DNA from 2 places in the Noviherbaspirillum sp. FW303-A3 genome. Region 1 is predicted to be linked to the other one. Evidence: predicted binding sites of a transcription regulator. Region 1 holds the regulator's gene; the other holds the start of a gene.
What was found. The regulator NrdR, encoded in region 1, represses ribonucleotide reductase genes. The targets are predictions, from matches to a motif close to CACNANATNTNGTG.

Region 1 (5,575 bases):
GTCTTCACCCGAGGAACCAGCGGAAAAAGCGATGTAGCTGTTGCGCTGCGAATAGAATCGCTCCTCCTGGAGCATCAATTGCAAGAGCGCCGCACGCCCTTCTGCCCGCTTCGCCTTGCGCGATGCCTCCTTGTAGGAGGGAAACGCAATAGCGGCCAGTATCCCGGCGACGGCAAGCGCAACAAGTATCTGAATCAGTGAAAATCCGCGCGACCGGTTATTCGCGTTCGAGTGCTTCACGAAGTTCCTCCCAGTTCAAGATTTCACGCCAGCCCATCCTGCGCCACGTTCCGTCCGCCGCTTTCCGGAAATATGACTGGAGTACAACCTGCGTATGCTCATTGCTTCCGTAACCGATTGCGGTGATCCGAAAGGTTGTCCTGGCCAGGCTGTCCGCACTTTCCGGATGCGGGGGCGCATCGGGAAAGACCTCGATCAGGTAGCGCGGCGGAGTCGCACTGTCGACCAGCGCACTGCTCCGCCCAGTGAAATAACCGAGCGGGACCGAGATCATCTCCGGGTCATGGTGGAGTTGCTGCCAGACGGGGAACATGTCCGGCGCGGCCGGTCGGCACAGTCCGAGCAAAGGATTGGCCGCGCCCGCTTCGCAATAGCCTCCAGCACGATCCGCCGCTTCTTTCATGTAGAGCGCGACTCTCAGGGATTTTTCGATATCGAGCTCGGCATCCTTCAATGCCGCCTCGGACGCGGCGAAGGCCACGAACCGGTCACGTTCGTGGCGCGACGCCTTTTCCTCCTGAATGGCGACCTGCGCGGCGGATGTTCCGAACAGGAGAATGACCACCATCATCAGCAGACATACAATCAGCGCGGCGCCCTCCTCGCGCCCGAGCGGAAAAATTCGCCGCATGCTCATCCTCCAGGCGGTCGATTGCGCAGCCAGACGGTTGTCGCGAACACCTTGCGTGCGCGATTCCGGACCGCCTTGGGCAATTCCGAAACCTGTATCCGCACTCCCCTGTCACGCGCCGCATGGGCAGAAGAATAAGGCTCGCCGAAGAGGTCATAATCCCTGGATGCCCGCTCCATCGTGACGGCATTGGCGCCGCGAACGAGAACCGCCACCTTCACCTCGACCACCTTCTTCCATGGGCCGTACTTGTCCGCGGGATCCTTGGCCATCGCGTCAACCGCCGACGCGTTCACCACCGAGTTCGGGTAGCCGTCGCCATCCGTGTCCAGCCCGTACAACACCTGGAATGATTCGACCCCACGGGCAATGGCCTGCGCCGCCCAGCCCTCTTCGCCGGGATACTTGCAGTACAGCTCCGGTTCGCCGCTGACGTCTTCGGCGACATAGAAGATGCTCCACCCGCGCTCACGCCTTGCCGATGCGTCACCCGTTCCAATACCGAAGCCGGCGCAATTCAGTACCGAGCCGTCGCCATTGCTCCCGTCTCCGGAACCGCCAATTCGGACAGCAAGGACATCGCTTCCATTGATCGAACGGGCAACCGGTGAAGAAATGTCCTCGGAGCGGCTCTTCAGGCTGCGGGCATCCATCCCAATGACAGCCGGCCCGTCGTCCGCCAAGAGAGAACTGAAATCGGTGCCATCCCAGTGGAAGTAGGACGCCTGGCGGACGGTGCGGGACAGGATGTCGATTGCGTGGCGCCCTGTATCAAGGATCTGGGCGCTCTCGGTTTGCGCGACGTAGCCGGACTTCGCGGAAACCAGCACGACGGTGGCGACTGCGACGACAAACAGTCCGATGGCCATCGAGACCATCAATTCGACGAGTGTCACGCCGCATTCGCGCGCATGTCCGGCGGGACGAGCAGTGACTTTCCGCATGCGGTCCGCCCTCCGTTAAATCGAGGAAACCGGGATGACCACGCTTGGCGGAAAACTGCTGCCATCGGTCGAATAGCTTCCGCCGGGATTCTTCAGCTTCCAGCCTACCTTGACCACGAATGGGGCTTCGGCGGAATCGGTGCTGCAGTCCCACTTGTATGCATGCGCTTCTTCATTCCAGGGATTGCCGTCCCGGCAGACACGCAGGCGTGCCGTGGGAAAATTTGCCGCGAGATGCGCTTTCCATTCATTGATTTCGAAAGCCGCGAAATCGCTCGCCCCGCACATGGAAAAATGACAGGAACTTCCGGACGCCGGCGGTGCTCCGGGTATCGATGTGTAGTCCATGTCGAACAGGGGTTCGACAACACCTGCATACCGTTCATCCGACATCATGGCGCCGACGGTATCGGCAATTTCACCAGCAAGCAGCAAGGCCATCGTCTGGTAGGACGATTGTTGCGTGGTCCGTGTGGAGGCTAGTTGAAGGCCGAGCGTGCCCACGACGCCTGAAGACAGGAGAAGTATGGAGACCAGGACTTCCGTCATGGAAAAGCCGATCTGGCGCGTCAACGTCACTTTCATTCTGTCACCCCACATTAATTGTCATTTATGCAACATTTTTGGCGTGCAAAATCTCCGGCGCGGGAAAACAGGCTTACTTGACTGGAGTTTTGCGCTCGCGGCCGACTTCGGCGATCGCGTCCTGGAATTCCGCTACATCTTCAAAGCTCTTGTAGACGGAGGCAAAGCGAATGTATGCAATCTTGTCGAGGCGCTTGAGCTCGCGCATGACGAGTTCGCCGATATGGCCAGATATCACTTCCCTCGCGCCTGACGAAAGCAGTTTTTCTTCAATGCGATGGATGGCGGCGTCGACGGCTTCGGCGGATACGGGGCGCTTGCGGAGCGCGAGCATGAGGCTGGCACGTAGCTTGGAGGGGTCGAAATCGGCACGGCTGCCGTTTTTCTTGACGATGACGGGCATCGACAATTCGATGCGTTCATAGGTGGTGAAACGCTTGTCGCAATGCGCGCAGCGCCGACGGCGGCGAATGGTGTCCCCTTCCTCGGACACGCGTGTGTCGATGACCTGGGTGTCTTCGTGGTGACAGAAGGGACATTTCATGGCGCTGCCGCAGCCCTATCTTGAGTGCGCCCGGTTCAAGGCACGCACGGCATTATCAATAAAGCAATTTTGTTATCTTTTTGCAAATTCCGCCATCCCATGCTCATGGGATGGCGATCAGTGTAACGTTATTTGCAGGCTTTACGCGTAGACCGGGAAGGCGTCGGTCAGCTTCTTCACTTCCGCCTTCACGCGCTCGATGGTAGCGGCATCGTGCGGATTGTCGAGCACGTCGGCGATCAGGTTGCCGACCTTGACCGCTTCCGCTTCCTTGAAGCCGCGAGTCGTCATCGCCGGACTGCCGAGGCGGATGCCGGAGGTGACGAACGGCTTTTCCGGATCGTTCGGAATGGCGTTCTTGTTGCAGGTCATGTGTGCGGAACCGAGGATGGCTTCAGCCTCCTTGCCGGTAATCTTCTTGGCGCGCAGGTCGACCAGCATCACGTGCGATTCGGTACGGCCGGAAACGATGCGCAGGCCACGGGAAATCAGGGTCTTTGCCAGCGCGTCGGCGTTCTTCACGACTTGCTGCTGGTAAGCCTTGAATTCCGGCGACAGCGCTTCCTTGAAAGCGACAGCCTTGCCGGCGATGACGTGCATCAGCGGACCGCCCTGGATGCCGGGGAAGATCGCGGAGTTGATCGCCTTCTCATGTTCGGCCTTCATCAGGATCACGCCGCCGCGCGGGCCGCGCAGGGACTTGTGCGTGGTCGAGGTGACGAAGTCGGCATACGGTACCGGGTTCGGGTAGACGCCCGCGGCGATCAGGCCGGCATAGTGGGCCATGTCGACCATGAAGTAGGCGCCGACGTCCTTGGCGACCTTGGCGAAGCGCTCGAAGTCGATGCGCAGCGCGTAGGCGGATGCGCCGGCGATGATCAGCTTCGGCTTCTTCTCGTGCGCGAGGCGTTCCATCGCGTCGTAGTCGATCTCTTCCTTCTCGTTCAGGCCGTAGGAAACGACGTTGAACCACTTGCCGGACATGTTGAGCGCCATGCCGTGGGTCAGGTGGCCGCCTTCGGCGAGCGACATGCCCATGATGGTGTCACCCGGCTTGAGCATGGCGAAGAACACGCCCTGGTTGGCTTGCGAACCGGAGTTCGGCTGCACATTGGCGGCTTCCGCGCCGTAGAGTTCCTTCAGGCGGCTGATGGCCAGGGACTCGGCGATGTCGACGTACTCGCAGCCGCCGTAGTAGCGCTTGCCCGGATAGCCTTCGGCATACTTGTTGGTGAGCTGGGAACCCTGCGCTTCCATCACGGCTGGCGAGGTGTAGTTTTCGGAAGCGATCAGCTCGATATGATCTTGCTGGCGCTTGTTTTCCTGCTGGATGGCGGACCAAAGTTCGGGATCGACTTTGGCAATGGTGTGGTCTTTTGCGAACATGAAAAACTCCAATCGATTGCAAATCGGGTTTGCCTGAATCGAATGAGGGCCAAGGGAAGAAGACAGGCAGCCTCAGTCGTGCATTCCATTTGGGCTGCCCAGGCGAACGGCTATGGATGTCTCACGTTCCCCGGTGGATTCCCACCTTTTCGCCGGAGTGCTGCTCCGGCTTCTCGCCAGTTACGTGAGACGAAATGGAGCTAGATTGTAAGATAGCCACCATTTTTCGGCAAGGATGGCCGGCCCCATCCTGAATTTGCTGCCGGAGAGCATGCCGCCGGATGAAGGTGCGCCCTTTCGGCTACAATTTTGGCAACCGTCCGCCCGCACGAAAGGAAAACAACATGATCGTCCTGATTACAGGTGCAACCTCCGGTTTTGGCGCCGAAATGGCCCGCAGATTTGCCCAGGCAGGCCACAAGGTGATTGCCACCGGACGCCGCAAGGAACGCCTGGATGACCTCGCCGCCGAACTCGGCACATCGCTCCTGCCGATTGCCATGGACGTGAGCGACAAGGCATCGATCAACGCCGCGCTTGCGGCACTCCCCGTGGAATGGAAGGAGGTTGACGTTCTCGTCAACAATGCCGGCCTCGCGCTCGGCATCGAGCCGGCGCACAAGGCTTCGCTCGATGAATGGGAAACCATGATCGATACCAACTGCAAGGGCCTGGTCACCATGACGCACGCGATCCTGCCCGGCATGGTGGCGCGCGGGCGCGGAACCGTCATCAACATCGGCTCGGTGGCAGGCACCTATCCCTACCCGGGCGGCAACGTGTATGGCGCAACCAAGGCCTTCGTCGACCAGTTCACGATGAACCTGCGCGCCGACCTCGTCGGCACCGGCGTGCGCGCGACCAACATTGCGCCCGGCCTGTGCGGAGGCACGGAGTTTTCGAACGTGCGCCTGAAGGACGACGCCGCTGCAGCCAAGGTCTATGAGGGCACGGTGCCGCTGACCGCGAAAGACATCGCCGAGACGGCGTTCTGGATCGCGACCCTGCCGCCGCACGTGAATATCAATTACATCGAGATGATGCCCACCTGCCAGGGCTTCTCTCCCTTCAATATCAAGCGAAACACCTGATGAACGAATCCTGCGTAACACGTCGCGGAGAACGGATCCGGCGACGATGACTTCCGATTTCACCTGGAATATCCGGGTCTACTACGAAGACACCGACGCCGGCGGCGTTGTCTTTTATGCAAATTACCTGAAATTCTTCGAGCGGGCGCGGACC
Region 2 (5,575 bases), 740 kb from region 1:
GTCATCCACAGTGCCAGCGCGACATAACCGCCGAACACCACGGAGTAGTACTGGCAATAGCGCCAGACGCGCGGGTCCTTCAGCATGCGCATCTGCGAGATGAAACTGACGTTGGACGGGATAGTGTGCGACTTGTCGGTGTAGCTGAAGAACCAGAACACGAGCGCGGTCACCAGCATCGCTGCCGCATAGACTTTCGGCAGGAACTGCCAGCCGAATGCGGCGATGATCGCCGGCGCCACGAACTTGGTCAGCGCCGAGCCTGAATTGCCTGCGCCGAAAACGCCCATCGCAAGACCGCGCCGCTCCGGCTGGAACCAGCGCGCGACATAAGGCGTACCGACCGAGAACGAACCGCCGGCAACGCCGACGAACAGGCCGAGAACCAGGAAGTGCCAGTATTCGGTGGCCTCGCTGATCAGGTAGATCGGGATCACCGTCGACAGCATCAGCACGAACAGGACGAGGCGGCCGCCGAACTTGTCGGTCCAGATGCCGAGCGGGACACGTACGAGCGAACCGGTCAGCACCGGCGTCGCGGCGAGCAGGCCGAATTGCGTTTCATTCAACCCCAGCTTGGTCTTGATGGGAATGCCAAGGACGGCAAACATCATCCAGACCGCAAAGCAGATGGTGAATGCGAACGTACTGCTCGCCAGCACCGATATCTGCTTCCCCTTCATGTTTTCTTGTATGGTCACGACGCACCTCCCTCGATGATTGACGCGATGTCGGAAGGTTACGTCTGCGCCCTGCAAGGCACTATTGGCCGGAGGGGTATCCGGCAAAGGCAAGCGACTTAGTCCGATCGTTCGAAGGGAATAGCGGAGCACTCGTCCGGCTAGGCCAAAAGGAGTATTAAACTGACTTCTTCCACGCCGGAGCCGTTACTCTCCGCTCCCGCAGGCGGAAGAGGGGCTGGCGGTGAGGGCGTGCGCAAGAGGGATCGCGGTCTTGGCATCCTCCCTCATCCCCAACCCTTCTCCCGCCTGCGGGAGAAGGGAGTCTTCGATTCGACGCGTTTCCGGCCCAATTTGACCAGGATCAAGGTTGATTTCCGCCCTGAAACCTAGGATGGCCGCAGCGTCTCGGGGCGCTCCCCCCATATTTAGAGAATGAACCATGTTTAAGACGATTCTTGTTCCCACCGATGGATCCTCGCTCTCCGACAAAGCGATCGATGCAGCAATCACGTTCGCAAAAGGCGCCGGCAGCAAGGTGATCGGTATCTCGGTATCCGAGCCGCGCGACTACTCCCACGTCTCGGACGGAATGAGCGTCTCCGACTCCAAGCAAGCCTTCCAGGACCGTTGCGCGATTGCGGATGCGAATGTCGGCAAGATCGCCGCCGCCGCGCAGGCGGCAAATGTTCCCTGCGAAACGGTGACCGCCCGCTCGGTCAATCCGTATGAGGAAATCATCAAGGCCGCCACGAATCACCAATGCGACGTGATCTTCATGGCATCGCACGGCCGCAAGGGCCTGAGCGCACTGTTTGTCGGTAGCGAAACGCAGAAAGTGCTGGCCAATTCGACCATACCGGTCTTGGTATTCCGCTAACAACAGCCTGACGGATCGATGGGCAGCCCCGTGGATGGTGGTCCACGCCTCCCATCCCTCCGGAAGTTGACAGCACGACAACACGTACCGGAATGCATCAAGTTATTCCAGATCAAGTTATTTGGAAAAATGCCCTCGCACGCGTTGAATGCACTAGATTTAGTCTCTACCATCTATCGAACCACAAGATATTGTGCTTTTATGGAGACTAAATGACCCCACGCGCCATTACCTTCCTGACGCATATCGTCAAGCGCGACGGCACTGTGAAGCCGTTCGACCCGAACAAGATTCTCTCCGCACTGCTGCGCGCGGGCCAGGCCACCGGCGAATTCGGCCATGACGAAGCCGAGGCGTTGACGCTGCAAGCGGTCATGCAACGCATCCAGCTCAACAGCGATACCGCGCCGCATATCGAGCAGATCCAGGACGTGGTCGAAGCCGTCCTCTTCGACGCCGGCTACCGCAAGACCCTGCGCGCCTACGTCATCTACCGCGAGCAGCACAAGAAGCTGCGCAGCGACCGCAAGACCCTGGTCGATGTCGAATCCTCGATCAACGAATACCTGCAGCAGCTCGACTGGCGCGTCAACGCCAATGCCAACCAGGGCTACTCGCTCGGCGGCCTGATCCTGAACGTTTCCGGCAAGGTGATCGCCAATTACTGGCTCAACCACGTCTATCCGCCCGAAGTCGGAGAAGCGCATCGCCACGCGGATATCCATATCCACGACCTCGACATGCTGGCCGGCTACTGCGCCGGCTGGTCGCTGCGCACCCTGCTCAACGAAGGCCTGAACGGCGTTCCCGGCAAGGTCGAATCCGGTCCGCCGAAGCACATGTCCAGCGCCGTCGGCCAGATCGTCAACTTCCTCGGCACGCTGCAGAACGAATGGGCGGGCGCGCAGGCGTTCAGCTCCTTCGACACCTACATGGCCGCCTTCGTGCGCAAGGACAAGCTGTCCTACGCACAGGTCCGCCAGTACATGCAGGAACTGATCTACAACCTGAACGTGCCCTCGCGCTGGGGCACGCAGACGCCGTTCACCAACCTCACCTTCGACTGGGTGTGCCCGGAAGACCTGCGCGAGCAGGTGCCGGTCATCGGCGGCAAGGAAATGGACTTCACCTACGGCGAGCTGCAGGCCGAGATGGACATGATCAACCGCGCCTACATCGAAGTGATGATGGCCGGCGACGCCAAGGGCCGCGTGTTCACCTTCCCGATCCCGACCTACAACATCACCGAGGATTTCGACTGGAACAGCCCGAATGCGGAACTGCTGTTCGAGATGACGGCACGCTATGGCCTGCCCTACTTCCAGAACTTCCTGAATTCGGAACTCAAACCGAACATGATCCGTTCGATGTGCTGCCGCCTGCAGCTCGACCTGCGCGAGCTGCTCAAGCGCGGCAACGGTCTGTTCGGCTCGGCCGAGCAGACCGGCTCGCTCGGCGTGGTCACGATCAACTGCGCCCGCCTCGGCCACCTGTACCGCGGCGATGAGGAAGCCCTGTTTGCCCGCGTGGACGACCTGCTCGAACTCGGCAAGGCCAGCCTGGAAATCAAGCGCAAGGTCATCCAGCGCCACATGGACAGCGGCCTGTTCCCGTACACCAAACGCTACCTCGGCACGCTGCGCAACCACTTCTCCACGCTGGGCGTGAACGGCATCAATGAAATGATCCGCAACTTCACCGGCGACGCGCATGACATCACGACCGAATGGGGTGCGGGCCTCGCGGTGCGCCTGCTCGACCACATCCGCGCACGCATGCTCGAGTTCCAGGACCAGACCGGCAACATGTACAACCTGGAAGCGACGCCGGCCGAAGGCACCACCTACCGCTTCGCCAAGGAAGACCGCAAGCGCTATCCGGAAATCCTGCAGGCCGGCACGCCCGACATGCCCTACTACACCAATTCCTCGCAACTGCCGGTCGGCTTCACCGACGACCCGTTCGAGGCGCTGGAACGCCAGGAGGAACTGCAACGCAAGTACACCGGCGGCACCGTGCTCCACCTCTACATGACCGAACCGGTCTCGAGCCCGAATGCCTGCCGCACGCTGGTCAAGCGCGCCCTGAGCCGCTTCCGCCTGCCCTACATCACCGTCTCGCCGACCTTCTCGATCTGCCCGAAACACGGCTACCTCAGCGGCAGCCATGCGTTCTGCCCGAAGTGCGACGCGGACATCATCGAGCGCAAGACACGCGAACTGGAGGCGAATTAAATGACCTGCGAAACCATCAAGGAGACAAACATGACCGATCTCAGCAACCAGAAGGCCCTCGAACCCCGCCAGATCATCCTGACCGATGCCGAACGCCAGCCTTGCGAGATCTGGACGCGGGTGATGGGATATCACCGGCCTTTGTCCTCATTCAATATCGGAAAAAAGGGAGAATTCCATGAGCGCAAGTACTTTGACGAGCAATGCGCGAATCTCGGCAGCTGAACCCGGACCACGCACGCTGAAGGTGGGCGGCGTCACGCCGTTCACCGCCACCGACTATCCGGGCAAGCTGGCTGCGGTCGTCTTCGTGCAGGGCTGTCCGTGGTCTTGCGGCTACTGCCACAACCCGCACCTGCAGATGCGCCTGCAGAAGAGCCCGCTGCAGTGGAGCAAGGTGCTCGGCCTGCTGGAGAAACGCGTCGGACTGATCGATGCCGTGGTCTTCAGCGGCGGCGAGCCCACGCTCGACCCGGCCATCGGCAATGCCATCAAGGATACGCGCAAGCTGGGATTCGAAATCGGCCTGCACACCGGCGGCTCGTACCCCCAGCGCCTGAACGAATTGCTGCCGCTGGTCGACTGGGTGGCGCTCGACATCAAAGCGCCGTTCGCGCAGTACGAAAAGGTCACCGGCATTGCCGACAGTGGCCTGCAGGCACTGGCCTGCGCGGAAGCCGTGCTGGCGAGCGGGAAAGAGTATGAATTCCGGACGACGGTGCATCCCTCGCTGCTGAGCGAAGAAGAAATCATGGATATCGCCCGCGCACTGTCCTCCATGGGCGTGAAGAACTATGCGCTGCAGACCTTCCGGGCGCAGGGGTGCAAGACCAAGGAATTGAAGGCGACTGCGGTGGCAGGTTATCCGAGCGAGGGGCTGGTGCAGCAGGTGTCGGGGATGTTTGAGCGATTCAGCTATCGGCCGGCTTGACATCCACGCAGCATGGATGAAGCGGAGCGTAATGCCGTGCGCTTCGTCTTCAGGCTCGGCCTTACTTAATGGGACGCCATAATTTAAGACTCCCGAGTAAGTCGCGGTCAATTTCCACAAGCAACCGCAATTCGTGTCATTTTGGCAATATTTGTATTAATCTAGCGCCTCCAATTGCATCTGTTTCGGAGGAACAATGATTGAATGCTCGTTCGCGCTAAACGGCAAACCAATGAGTGATCTCAGGTTGGGCGGTATATCCGTGCCAGCCTTTTCCGGTTTGGGTACCAACGTGAACAGGCTCGGTGCTGCCTGCATTGCTGACTCTGGCCCGATTCCACTTGGCGACTATTACATATTCGACCGTGAATCTGGTGGTCTGCTAGGAGCCGTGAGAGACAGATGGAATCATCGAAGCGAATGGTTCGCCCTTCACGCCATTGACAGCAAGATCGATGACGAAATGTTCTGCAATGAGGTCAAACGCGGCGCCTTCCGGATGCATCCCAAGGGAAGTGCCGGGATCAGCCGTGGTTGTATCACCATCGAGATGGTTGATCGACTTTCGATTTATCAGCTCCGTACTCCGAAGCCAGCCTCCTGTTGCAGTACAGGGAAGCTCCTTGAAAGCTTATGGAAAGGTAAGGGTCCGGTGAAACGTGTAATACATTCAATCCTGCTTGTGCTCTGGACGCTACTCATGGCAGTAACGTTTGCCATGTACTTGTTCAATAGTCCCTCAGTTCTTGGGCTGCTGCCGCAATCGTTCTGGCACTATCTCGTGCTGACCCTTGATGCAAAAAATGCAGAAGAGATAGCGGATGTGGAGATAATGGTTGCGCTCGTGTTC

Region 2: AC3WOY_RS01525 (ribonucleoside triphosphate reductase) is a predicted target of NrdR. The motif match lies at 1,743-1,756, and genes of this name have one in related genera.

What each region holds. Positions count from the first base shown of each region.
Region 1 covers NZ_JBYTAZ010000001.1:1,070,670-1,076,244, forward strand. Annotated here, with positions in the region: gene AC3WOY_RS05225 (type IV pilin protein) at 1-240, opposite strand, end outside; gene AC3WOY_RS05230 (pilus assembly PilX family protein) at 218-871, opposite strand; gene AC3WOY_RS05235 (PilW family protein) at 874-1,815, opposite strand; gene pilV (type IV pilus modification protein PilV) at 1,831-2,400, opposite strand; gene nrdR (transcriptional regulator NrdR) at 2,474-2,944, opposite strand; gene glyA (serine hydroxymethyltransferase) at 3,086-4,330, opposite strand; ZMP/ZTP riboswitch at 4,420-4,524, opposite strand; gene AC3WOY_RS05255 (SDR family NAD(P)-dependent oxidoreductase) at 4,675-5,421, shown strand; gene ybgC (tol-pal system-associated acyl-CoA thioesterase) at 5,468-5,575, shown strand, end outside.
Region 2 covers NZ_JBYTAZ010000001.1:327,052-332,626, forward strand. Annotated here, with positions in the region: gene AC3WOY_RS01515 (MFS transporter) at 1-683, opposite strand, end outside; gene AC3WOY_RS01520 (universal stress protein) at 1,123-1,560, shown strand; gene AC3WOY_RS01525 (ribonucleoside triphosphate reductase) at 1,773-3,794, shown strand; gene nrdD (anaerobic ribonucleoside-triphosphate reductase) at 3,825-4,019, shown strand; gene AC3WOY_RS01535 (anaerobic ribonucleoside-triphosphate reductase activating protein) at 4,042-4,725, shown strand; gene AC3WOY_RS01540 (DUF2778 domain-containing protein) at 4,922-5,575, shown strand, end outside.